3 regions of the Streptomyces lunalinharesii genome follow, and region 1 is predicted to be linked to each of the others. Evidence: riboswitches for the same ligand, from Rfam matches in the RefSeq annotation. Region 1 holds a riboswitch; each other region holds the start of a gene.

Region 1 (4,090 bases):
CCGCACCGACCGGGGCGGCGCCCAGGACGTGCAGGCCGTCGCGGATCTGCGCGTCCTTGACCTCGCAGAGCCAGCCGTCGACGTGCAGCAGGAAGTCGTCGAAGCCGTCGTCGTCCGGGCGTTCGTCCAGGCCCAGGTCGTGGTCGAGCTTGGCGGCCTGGATCAGCGTCCAGATCTGCGCGCGGATGGCGGGCAGCTTCGCCGGGTCCATCGAGGAGATCGCCGCGTACTCGTCGAGCAGCTGCTCGAGCCGGGCGATGTCACCGTAGGAGTCCGCGCGGGCCATCGGCGGCACCAGGTGGTCGACGAGCGTGGCATGCACCCGCCGCTTGGCCTGGGTGCCCTCGCCCGGGTCGTTGACCAGGAACGGGTAGACGAGCGGCAGGTCGCCGAGCGCCGCGTCCGGACCGCAGGCGGCGGAGAGGCCGGCGTTCTTGCCGGGCAGCCACTCCAGGTTGCCGTGCTTGCCGAGGTGAACCATGGCGTCGGCGCCGAACCCGCCGTCGGCGGTGGGGGCGGCGATCCAGCGGTAGGCCGCCAAGTAGTGGTGCGAGGGCGGCAGATCGGGGTCGTGGTAGATCGCGATCGGGTTCTCGCCGAAGCCGCGCGGCGGCTGGATCAGTATCAGCAGGTTGCCGCGGCGCAGGGCGGCCAGCACGATGTCGCCCTCGGGGTTGCGGCTGCGGTCGAGGAACATCTCGCCCGGCGGCGGGCCCCAGTGCTCCTCCACCGACTCCCGCAGCTCCTGCGGCAGCGTGGCGTACCAGCGGCGGTAGTCGGCGGCCGGGATGCGGACCGGGTTGCGGGCCAACTGCTCCTCGGTCAGCCACTCCTGGTCGTGGCCGCCGGCCTCGATGAGGGCGTAGATCAACTCGTCGCCGTCGCCGGACGCGAGGCCGGGCACCGGCTCGGTGCCGAAGTCGTAGCCCTCGGCCTGAAGGCGGCGCAGCAGCGCGACGGCGCTCGCCGGGGTGTCCAGACCGACCGCGTTGCCGATCCGGGAGTGCTTGGTGGGGTACGCCGACAGCACCAGCGCCAGCCGCTTCTCGGCGGCCGGGATGTGGCGCAGCCGGGCGTGCCGGACGGCGATGCCGGCGACCCGGGCGGCGCGCTCGGCGTCGGCGACGTACACCGGCAGCCCGTCCTCGTCGATCTCCTTGAACGAGAACGGCACGGTGATCAGGCGCCCGTCGAACTCCGGCACGGCGATCTGCGAGGCGGCGTCGAGCGGGGAGACGCCCTCGTCGTTCTCCTCCCAGGCCGCGCGCGCCCCGGTCAGGCAGAGCGCCTGCAGGATCGGCACGTCCAGGGCGGTCAGCGCACCCGCGTCCCAGGACTCGTCGTCGCCGCCCGCGGAGGCTTCGGCGGGCTTGGTGCCGCCCGCGGCCAGCACGGTGGTGACGATGACGTCGGCGGCGCGCAGCTCCTCGATCAGCTCCGGCTCGGGGGCCCGCAGCGACGCGACGTACAGCGGCAGCGAACGGCCGCCGGCGCGCTCGACCTGGTCGCACAGGTCGTGGATGAAGCGGGTGTTGCCGCTCATGTGGTGGGCGCGGTAGTAGAGCACCGCCACGGTCGGGCCGGCCGCCTCCGACGCCGGACGCTCCAGCGGGCCCCAGGACGGGGCGGCCGCGGGCGGCTCGAAGCCGTGGCCGCTGAGCAGGACGGTGTCGCTGAGGAAGCAGGCCAGCTGGGAGAGGTTGGCCGGACCGCCGTGCGCGAGGTAGGCGTGCGCCTCGGCCGCGATGCCGACCGGAACCGTGGACGCCTCCATGAGCTGGGCGTCGGGGGCCTGTTCGCCGGTGAGCACGACGACCGGGCGGTGCTGGTCCGCGGCCAGCAGCACGTCCAGGCCGTCCTGCCAGGCGCGGATGCCGCCGAGCAGCCGGACGACGACGAGGTCGGTGCCCTCGAGAAGTCCGGGGAGTTCGGCGACGTCGAGTCGGGCGGGGTTGGCGAGCCGGTACGGCACGGGGCCGGTGGCCGCCCGTGCGCTGAGCAGATCGGTGTCGGACGTCGACAGCAGCAGGATCACGGCGCAGCCCTTCCTCGGGGTGTCCACGCCCCGGGTGGTCGTATGGACGGCGGGAGTTCCTGGCTCACCCGGCGGTGGCCGGGTTCACAGTGGCGGGACCGCGCCGGATTCTCACCGGGCTTCCTCCCTTGGCGCCGTCGCTGGCGTCCGGCGGGTCAGCCGACCCGCCGACCTGCATAGTAAGGGCTGCGGCCGGACCGCGGGAGCGGGCCTTTCGGAGCCGCCCTCCACGCCCCCTCGCCACGGTTCCGGGCGAAACCGACGTAGGTATGCTCGCCGCCATGCCGCCCTCCCCTGCACCACGCCCCGACCGGGCCGAACCGCCCGTTCGGGACCGCGGTGACGCCTGCCCGGGAGCGCTGCGGCTGCACTCCGCAGCCGACGGGAACCTGGCCCGAGTGCGGCTTCCCGCCGGGGACTTGACGGTCCGCCAGGCCACGGCTCTGGCGGACGCCGCGGAACGCCTCGGCGACGGGCACCTCTCGCTCACCTCCCGCGGCAACGTCGAACTGCGCGGCCTGCCCGACGACTGTGGCCGGCACCTCGCCGACCTCCTCGCCGACGCCGGGCTGCTGCCCTCCGTACGCCATGAGCGGATCCGCAACGTGCTGGCCTCTCCGCTGGCCGGACTGGACCGGCACACCCCCGCCGACGTGCGGTTGTGGGCCCGGAGCCTGGACGCGCTGCTCTGCGCGAGCGACGCCGCGACGGGACTTTCGGGCCGCTTCCTGTTCGTCCTCGACGACGGTCGGGGCGACGTGGCCGGCCTGGGCGGCGATGTGACCTTGCTCGCAGAATCCGGCCGGCAGGACCCGCCGGCCGCCGGGTACGCGCCGGGCGCCGCGTCCGGGTGGGGAGCGCTGCTCCGGGTCGGCGACGACCGGGCGGCGCTGCGGATCGCGGCGGACGACGTCCCGCGGGCGGCCCTGATAGCCGCCGAGGTCTTCCTGACCGCCGCCGCGGAGCGCGGCGGCGGCGCCTGGCGTATCCGTGAGCTGCCCGCCGCACGACCGCTGACCGCCCAGGAGGTGCAGCGTGCGCTGCGGGCCGCGGGCATCGCCGCGGAGCACGTGGAGCGTTGGGACGCCCTGGCCCCGGGGCCGGCCGCGCCCTTCGCCGACGCCACCGCCCCCGGCCCGGTCGAGGGGCCCGACGGTCGCCGGGCGCTGGCGGTCCTGGCGCCGCTCGGCCGGCTGACCGCGGCCCAGTGGCGGCTGCTGACCGGGATCGCCGCCGAGGACGGCGCCGGCGCACTGCGCCTCACGCCGTGGCGCGGCATCGTCGTCCCCGGCCTGGCCTGCGCGGCGGCGTCCCGGCGGCTGCGCGAACTCGGCGCCGCCGGCCTGATCACCGACCCGGCATCCCCCTGGCGCCGGGTGACGGCCTGCACCGGCCTGCCCGGCTGCGCCAAGTCCCGTACCGACGTGCGGAGCGATGCGGCGGGCGTGCTCGCCGGGGGCGGAACGGTTCCGGCGGACGGTTCGGGTGCGCCTGGTGGGCTGCCCGTCCACTGGTCGGGCTGCGAGCGGCGGTGCGGCCATCCGCACGGTGCCTGGGTCGACGTACTGGCGACGCCCGACGGCTATCGGACCACCTCGGTGCCTCCCAAGTCCCTTGCCCGGCCGCCGGTTTCACGTGAAACACCCGGGCCGGGCACCGTTTCACGTGAAACACCCCGGCGGGGCGTCGTTTCACGTGAAACGCCGAGCGCATCCGGCGCCCCTCCGGCTGCCCCGCCCTCTTCCACCCCTCAACCCACCACCCCGAGGCCCCAGTGACCGCGTTCGACTACGAAAAGGACGGGGCGGCCATCTACCGCCAGTCCTTCGCCACCATCCGCGCCGAGGCGGATCTCTCCGCACTGCCCGCCGACGCCAGCCGGGTCGCGGTCCGGATGATCCACGCCTGCGGCATGGTCGATCTCGTCCGCGACCTGGCCTTCACCCCGGGCGTCGTGGCCAGTGCGCGCACCGCACTGCGGGCCGGTGCGCCGATCCTGTGCGACGCCACGATGGTTGCCAGCGGGGTGACCCGCAAGCGGCTGCCGGCGGACAA
Region 2 (4,090 bases), on a different contig from region 1:
CTGGCTGCTGCTGCCGTTGATCAACCGGGTCCTCGCCTTCTGGCTGGTGCCCGACCGGGCGCGGCGCAGGCGCACCGAGGTGGCGGGCGCCGCGCTGGTCGCGCTGTGCTGGGTGGCGTTCCTGGTGCTCTTCGCCGTGACCACGGGCTGAGCGGGGCGACGGGCCCCGTCCCGACCCCCGCGGTGCCGTCCGACGGTACGGACACCCGCCGCACGCGCGGCGGCCCGCCCGTGGAGGCTGTCCAGGGGCGGGCCGCTGCGGTGCCGGTCGCGGTGGCGACTACGGCTGGGGGGTACGGAGGTCGCGCCGGTGCTTGAGGCGGTCCGCGCCGATCAGCGCCGCCACTACGACCGCGGTGCCGAGGAGCTGGTGACGGCCGTCCGAGGAGGTGGCCATCACCGCGAAGACGCCGAGGATGGCCGCCAGCGCCACCCACGTCAGGTACGGGAAGCCCCACATCCGCACCAGCAGCAGCTCGGGCGACTCGCGCTCCAGGCGGCGGCGCATCTTCAGCTGGGTGAGGCAGACGATGGTCCAGACGACCAGCACCGAGCAGCCGGCGATGTTCAGCAGCCAGGCGAACACCGTGGTCGGCCAGATGATGCCGGCGATGACGGCCGCGAAGCCGAACAGGCAGGACGCCACCACCGCGGCGGCCGGCACGCCGCGGGTCACCTTGCTCAGGATCCGCGGACCCTGGCCCCGGGTGACCAGCGAGTACGCCATGCGGGACGAGCCGTAGATGTTGGCGTTCATCGCGGAGAGCAGTGCCACCAGCACCACGACCTGCATGATCGTGCCGGCCGCCGGGATGCCCAGCCGGTCGAGCACGGTCACGTAGGGGCCGGCCGTGGCGACCTTCGGGTCGTTCCACGGGACCAGGGTGACCACCACGGCCATGGAGCCGATGTAGAAGACGGCGATGCGCCAGACGGCGGTGCGGACCGCGCGGACCACGTTGCGGCTCGGGTTGTCGGACTCCGCCGCGGCGATGGTGACGGTCTCCAGCCCGGCGAACCCGGAGATGGTGGTCAGCAGCCCGGCGGCGAGGCCGGCGGCGCCGGTCGGGAAGAACCCGCCGTGGTCGGTGAGGTTGCCGGTGCCGGGGGCGTTCCCGAACACGCCGAGGATGCCGAGCACGCCCAGCACCAGGAACGCCACGATCACGGTGACCTTGATGGTGGAGAACCAGAACTCGAACTCGCCGAAGTTCTTGACCGCGGTCAGGTTGCTGGCGCAGAAGAACACCATGAAGACCGCGACCCAGCCGTAGGCCGGCAGGAACGGCACCCAGGAGTGCATGATGGCGCCCGCCGCGGTCGCCTCGGCGGCCACGCCGGCGCACAGCATCAGCCAGTACATCCAGCCCGAGGTGGTGCCCGCCCAGGAGCCGAGTTCGGCCTCGGAGTGCACCGAGAACGAGCCGGTGGACGGCCGGGCCGCGGACATCTCCCCGAGCATCCGCATGATCAGCATGACCAGTGCGCCGGTGGCCGCGAAGAGGAGGACGATGGCCGGTCCGGCGGTGGCGATGCCGACCCCGGACCCCACGAAGAGTCCCGCGCCGATGACGCCGCCGAGCGCGATCATCGACAGGTGGCGCTGTTTGAGGCCGTGGGACAACGGGGGTGCAGGGTCCTGCACGGCCCGCGGGGAGTCCTGGGGTGACCGGGTGGTACTCCGAGTCATGGGCGTGCCCGTTCGTTGCTTGAGACGATCATTGAGCCCACGAGTGTGCGGCGACACGGTGCGTGAGCGACGGGAACGTTCGCTATTCGGACGCCGTGTTCACACATGGTGAATATGCGGACACAGTACCGGAGGGGCGACATCCGGTTCGTGCTCGCCCGGGGCGGGCCAAGAGGGCGCCGCGGCACGGCTGTTCACCTCGGGGCGGGCCGTGCGGCGCCCTCGCCCGCCGACGAGCCACGCCAGCGGCCCGTGCGGACGCCGGCCTCGCCGCCGGCCACCCGCCACTGACCTGCACGACCACGGGCCGCGCCGCCCGCCTCGACAACCGCGCACCCACCGGCGGCCCGGTCTTGGCCATGCCCCTGTCACGCGGTACCGTCTCCTCGATATCGACGACGGCGAGGCGGAAGCCGGTGGGAATCCGGCACGGTCGCGCCACTGTGAACGAGACGCCCCCGCGCGCCGGGAGCGTCCGCGAGTCAGACCCGCAGCCGCCGTCCAATGCACCACCGAGATGGGACGCGAACTCCCAGAGGAGGGCCCTGCCATGGCGCAGTCCGTCGCCCAGCCGACCGCCACCACCGCCGTACCCGCCCCGCTGCCGCTCAAGGCGATAGCGCCCTGGGCGGTCTTCTTCGGCATCCTGATGCTCGTCCTGCTGTACTTCGTCGGCGCCGAACAGGGCGCCACCTCCGTGTTCAACGGCACGGACGTCCACGAGTGGGTGCACGACGCCCGCCACCTGCTCGGCTTCCCCTGCCACTGACGCGAGGGACGCCGCACACCCATGAACTCCGCAACGGTCAGAAACCTCCTCGTCCGGGGCATGCTCGCCGGCCTCGCCGCCGGCGTGCTCGCCCTCGTCGTCGCCTACCTCCTCGGTGAACCCAGCGTCAACAGCGCGATCAGCTTCGAGGACGCCCACTCCCACGAGCACGAAATGGAAGTGGTCTCCCGCTCCCTCCAGTCCACCGCCGGCCTCGCCACCGGCGTCCTGGTCTACGGGGTGGCCTTCGGCGGCATCGCCGCGCTCGCCTTCTGCTTCGCCCTCGGCCGCGTCGGCCGCTTCGGCCCGCGCGCCACCGCCCTGCTGCTGTCCGGCTGCGCGCTGCTCGCCGTCTACGTCGTGCCGTTCCTGAAGTACCCGGCCAACCCGCCGTCCGTCGGCGACCCCGACACCATCGGCCAGCGCACCACCCTGTACTTCCTGATGATGCTGCTCAGCGTGCTGCTGGCGATCGGCGCCACCCTCCTGGGCAAGCGGCTCGCACCCCGCCTGGGCACCTGGTGGGCGACCGTCGTCGCGGTGGCCGCCTTCGCCGTGGCGGTCGGGCTGGCGTACGCCTTCCTCCCGGTCATCAACGAGGTGCCGAAGGACTTCCCGGCCGCGCTGCTGTGGCGGTTCCGGCTGGGCGCCCTGGCCATCCAGACCGCCCTCTGGGGCGCGTTCGGGCTGCTCTTCGGCGAACTCGCCGAACGCCTGCTGCACCCCCGGCCCGCGACGGCCGCACCCGGGGCGGCGGTGCCCGCCCCACAGTGACACCGCCCGTACCGAGAGGGCCCTCCGACACCGTCGGGGGGCCCTCTGGCGTTCCCGGGGAGAACGTGCCTGCGCCCCTTCCGGGACCTGGACGCAGCATCCCCCGGGCGCGGGCTTCCCAGGGGATGGCACGGACCGTCAGCGGAACAGGCGGAAGAACCCGCGCACCTGCTTGACCAGCGACTCCGGCTGCTCCAGCGCGGCGAAGTGGCCACCATGCGGCAGCTCCTCGAACCAGCGCAGGTCGGTGAAGCGCAGCTCGGCCTCCCGCCTCGACGGGCGGGTGATGTCGCGCGGGTAGACCGACAGCCCGGATGGCGCGGTCACCTTGTCTCGGAAGTTGGCGAAGCTCTCCCAGTACAGGCGCGCCGACGACGTGGCCGACGCGGTGAACCAATAGACGGAGATCTCGTCGAGGATCGTCTGCCGCGACAACGCGTCCTCGGGATGGCCGTCGTTGTCCGTCCACGCCCAGAACTTCTCGGCGATCCAGGCGGCCTGCCCCGCCGGGGAGTCGGTGAGGCCGTAGCCGAGCGTCTGCGGTCGGGTCGCCTGGATCGCCGAGTACCCCCGGCCGGTGCGCTGCATCTCCTTCTCGGCCTCGAGATTCGCCAGCTCCGCGGGCGTCGGGTCGTCGAACGTGCCCGCCGCCACGGATCCCAGGTTCAGGTGCACGCCGGCGACCCGCTCGGGCGCCACCTCGCCCAGCGCGCCGGACACCGCCGAACCCCAGTCACCGCCCTGCGCGCCGTACCGTGCGTAACCCAGCGAGACCATCAACGTGTCCCAGGCGCGCGCGGTGCGCGTGATGCCCCACCCGGTCGTCGAGGGCTTGTCACTCCAGCCGTACCCGGGCA
Region 3 (4,090 bases), on a different contig from region 1:
CAGATGCCCAGCACCGGACGGCCCTCGGCGGCCCGGCGGACCACCGCGTCCGCCAGTCCGCGCTCGCGCAGCCAGGCCAGCGCGCGGACCGTGCCGCGGGTCCCCGGCAGCACCACCAGGTCCGCGTCGACGAGTTCCTCCGGCCGGTCCACGAACCGCACCACCACGCCCGGTTCGGCGGCCAGCGCGTCCACGTCGGTGAAGTTGGACATCAACGGCACCGCGCACACCGCGACCCGCAGCACGTCCTCGCCGGCCGGCGGCGCCACCACCGACTCGCGGACCGCGCCGCGCAGCGACACCCTCAGGCCGTCCTCCTCGTCGATGCCGAGCCCGTGCGCGTACGGCAGGACGCCGTAGGTCTGCCGTCCGGTGATCCGGCGCAGCATCTGAAGGCCCGGCTCCAACAGCGTCACGTCGCCGCGGAACTTGTTGACGAGGTAGCCGGCGACCAGCGACTGGTCCTCCTCGGACAGCAGCGCGGTGGTCCCGAAGAACGAGGCGAAGACGCCGCCGCGGTCGATGTCGCCGACCACCACGACGGGGATGCGCGCCGCCCGGGCGAGGCCCATGTTGACGATGTCGGTCCGCCGCAGGTTGATCTCGGCCGGGCTGCCGGCGCCCTCGCAGACGACCGCGTCGTGGGTGCGCCGCAGCTGGGCCAGGCAGTCGGTCACGGTGCCGAGCAACTGCTCCTGCCGGCCGGCGTGGTAGCCACGGGCACTCAGCTCGCCCACCGCCTTCCCCAGCAGCACCACCTGACTGCTGCGGTCGCTGCCCGGCTTGAGCAGCACCGGGTTCATCAGCGCGGTCGGCTCGACCCGGGCCGCGGCCGCCTGCATCGCCTGCGCCCGGCCGATCTCCGCGCCCTCGCGGGTCACGAACGAGTTCAGCGACATGTTCTGCGCCTTGAACGGCGCCACCGAGACGCCCTGCCGCGCCAACCAGCGGCAGATGCCGGCGGTCACCACGCTCTTGCCGGCGTCGGACGTCGTCCCGGCCACCAACAGCCCGCCGCCCACGGCCCCGTCGGCCGTCTTCCTGCGCCCGTTCACCGGGTCACCCTCCCGCTCACGTTCGCCGTCACGCCCTTCCTCCCGCGCCGCACCGCGCCGACCGCCAGCCGGCCCGCCACCGTGACGCCCAGCGCCAGCAGGCCGACCCGCCGGGACAGCCGGGCCGCCCGCTCGATGTCGGACACCGCGGGGGGCCGCCCACCACCGTTGAGCACCGGCCGGTGCTCCACCCGCCCGCCGTACGCGAGGGTGCCGCCCAGCCGGACGCCCAACGCGCCGGCGAACGACGCCTCCACCGGGCCGGCGTTGGGGCTCGGGTGGGCCCCGCCGTCGGCCCGCCAGGCCTGCAGCGCACCGCGCCGGTCGGGGCCCGCCACCACGGTCAGCGCGGCGGTCAGTCGGGAGCCGGGCCAGCCGGCGACGTCGTCGAGGCGGGCGGCCGCCCAGCCGAACCGCCGGTGGCGCGGGGACTTGTGCCCCACCATCGCGTCCAGGGTGTTCACCGCCCGGAACGCCACCAGGCCGGGCACGCCCGCGACCGCGCCCCACACCAGGGCGCCGACCACCGCGTCGGAGGTGTTCTCGGCGACCGACTCCACCACCGCACGGGCCATCTGCGGCCCGTCCAGCGCCTGCGGATCGCGCCCGCACAGGTGCGGCAACCGCTCCCGTGCCACGTCCAGGTCGCCGACGGCCAGCGCGCCGCCCACGGCCCGCGCCTCCCGGCCGAGCGAGGTGCCGCCCAGCACCGCCCACGCGGCCGCCGCGGTCAGCGCGGTCCGGGCGCCCGGACGCTCCCCGAGGGCGCGTTGGAGCAACGCGGCGCCGACGGCCGCGCCGCCCGCGCACAACAGGGTGTGGGCCGCTCCGTAACCGCGGTGGTCGCGCCACAGCCGGCGTTCGAGGGCGCCCGCGGCCCGGCCGAACGCGGCCACCGGATGGCCGCGCCGCGGGTCCGCGACGATCAGGTCACCGAGGAAGCCGAGGGCCGCGCCGCACGCGTACCCCGCGTGTTCGCCGCGCATCGGATCAGGCCGCCGTCCGCCCTCGAAGGGGCCCTGCGACAGCGGGCAGTGGAGCTCTCGACGGGCAGCCGGGCATGGCGGTGTCCTCACTCAGGGTCCGCGCCCTGGCTCGACGTGACGGCGACCAGAGTCTCCTGGCTCCCGGATCGGCGCCGCCCCGGCCTTCCCGCCCGTACGGCGTGCGTACGGACCGTGGCCCTCGTCGGAGGAGCGCTCCCCGGTGACAGTGGCGGGACCGCGCCGGATTCGCACCGGACTTCCTCTGCTGTCGCCGATTGGCCCCGGAAGTCCACCACGCCCGCCCAGGTCCGTCAACTCACCCTTGACCTGCGACGCAGTGCCGACCGCCACCCTGTGGCCAAGGCCACCCGCGGGGCCGGTGGGGTGCCGCACGCGGACGGGGCGCCCGGGGCCGCGGCTGCTGCCGCGTCCACCGGACGCCCCGTCCGTTGCCGGCCGCGCCGGCTCCGCCGTCAGGCGGCGACGATCAGGTAGATCCCGTAGGCCACCGCGGCCGCGCAGAGCCCGTAGGCGGCCAGCGCCCCGACGCGCGACCCCGTACCGGGGACGGTCGTGGCCGTCGCGTCGCCGTCCGCGGCGGGCTTGCGGGAGGTGCCCACGATCCCGACGGTGAACAGGCCCACGAGCCCCACCGTCACCACGAGGCTGACGCCGAAGACCTGGCCGAGAGCTGCCCAGTCGATGTGCATTGCGGAGTCCTTAGGTCAGGGTGGTCGGCGTCAGGACGAGGCCGTCGCGGGCTGGGCGGGGGTCTTCGCCGGGGTGGTCGCGGGCGCGGCGTGGGTCGCGGCGTCCGCTGCGGCGTTCGCCGCGACAGGGCCGGCCGGGGGCGGCGCGACCGTCTGGAGCGCCGTGGTGACGACGCCCGCCGGCTCCACCGCCGGGCCCTCGTTGACGTTGGTGTGGTCCACCGGCTTGCGCCGGGAGGCCGCCCAGATGCCGCCGCAGACCGCCAGGGCCAGGACGGCGACCGTGGCCACGCCCCAGGGGCCCTGGTCGGCGAGGTAGGCGGCGCCGGCGGAGACCAGTCCGGCGGCCGGCAGGGTCAGGCCCCAGGCCACGACCATCCGGCCGGCCGTGGACCAGCGCACCACGCCGCCCTTGCGGCCCAGCCCGGAGCCCATCACGGACCCGGAGCAGACCTGGGTGGTGGAGAGCGCGAAACCGAGGTGGGAGGAGGCCAGGATGGTGGCCGCGGCGCCGGTCTGGGCGGCGAAGCCCTGCGGCGGCTGGATGTCGGTGATGCCCTTGCCCATGGTGCGGATGATCCGCCAGCCGCCCAGGTACGTGCCGAGCGCGATGGCCAGGCCGGCGGAGACGATCACCCACATCGGCGGGTCGGAGTGCGGGGCGACGACCCCGCCGGTGATCAGCGCGAGGGTGATCACGCCCATCGTCTTCTGCGCGTCGTTGGTGCCGTGGGCCAGCGAGACCAGGGCGGCCGAGGCGATCTGCCCGGCGCGGTAGCCCTTGGCGGTGTCGGCCTCGTCGCGGCCGCGGGCCAGTCGGTAGGTGAGCCGGGTCGCCGCCATCGAGGCGAGCCCCGCCACGAAGGGCGCGGCGACCGCGGGGATCAGGACCTTCATGACGACGGCCTCGCCGTGCACGCCGCCGGTGCCCACGGACACCAGCGTCGCGCCGATCAGACCGCCGAAGAGGGCGTGGGAGGAACTGGACGGCAGGCCGGCCAGCCAGGTGAGGAGGTTCCAGACGACGGCGCCGACCAGACCCGCGAAGATCACTTCAGGTCTGATGCCGGCGCTCTCGTCGATGATGCCGCCGGAGATGGTCTTCGCCACCTCAACGGAGAGGAAAGCCCCGACGAGGTTGAGCCCCGCCGACATCGCCACCGCGGTCTTGGGTCGCAAGGCCCCGGTGGAGATGGTGGTGGCCATTGCGTTGGCCGTGTCGTGGAAGCCGTTCGTAAAGTCGAACACCAAGGCCGTGACGATCACGATCCCGATGAGAAGCGTGATGTGTTCCATTCACCCAGGCAATCCTGTTCGAAGGTCAGTGTCCTCGGGACCG

Evidence for each region. A riboswitch is a leader RNA that binds a small molecule or an ion and turns the genes downstream of it on or off. The one in region 1 is predicted to bind cobalamin.
Region 2: another riboswitch for cobalamin. It lies ahead of ABD385_RS38645 (CbtB domain-containing protein); the one in region 1 lies ahead of cobN (cobaltochelatase subunit CobN).
Region 3: another riboswitch for cobalamin. It lies ahead of ABD385_RS04315 (cobalamin biosynthesis protein); the one in region 1 lies ahead of cobN (cobaltochelatase subunit CobN).

What each region holds. Positions count from the first base shown of each region.
Region 1 is NZ_BAAARK010000005.1:112,326-116,415, forward strand. Features, by position in the region: gene cobN (cobaltochelatase subunit CobN) at 1-2,035, opposite strand, end outside; cobalamin riboswitch at 2,070-2,219, opposite strand; gene cobG (precorrin-3B synthase) at 2,305-3,813, shown strand; gene ABD385_RS10035 (precorrin-8X methylmutase) at 3,810-4,090, shown strand, end outside.
Region 2 is NZ_BAAARK010000060.1:8,240-12,329, forward strand. Features, by position in the region: gene ABD385_RS38635 (antibiotic biosynthesis monooxygenase) at 1-151, shown strand, start outside; gene ABD385_RS38640 (amino acid permease) at 281-1,690, opposite strand; cobalamin riboswitch at 2,047-2,184, shown strand; gene ABD385_RS38645 (CbtB domain-containing protein) at 2,241-2,459, shown strand; gene ABD385_RS38650 (CbtA family protein) at 2,481-3,233, shown strand; gene ABD385_RS38655 (epoxide hydrolase family protein) at 3,372-4,090, opposite strand, start outside.
Region 3 is NZ_BAAARK010000002.1:59,085-63,174, reverse strand. Features, by position in the region: gene ABD385_RS04320 (cobyric acid synthase) at 1-1,055, opposite strand, end outside; gene ABD385_RS04315 (cobalamin biosynthesis protein) at 1,052-2,041, opposite strand; cobalamin riboswitch at 2,170-2,303, opposite strand; gene ABD385_RS04310 (hypothetical protein) at 2,515-2,751, opposite strand; gene ABD385_RS04305 (inorganic phosphate transporter) at 2,782-4,047, opposite strand.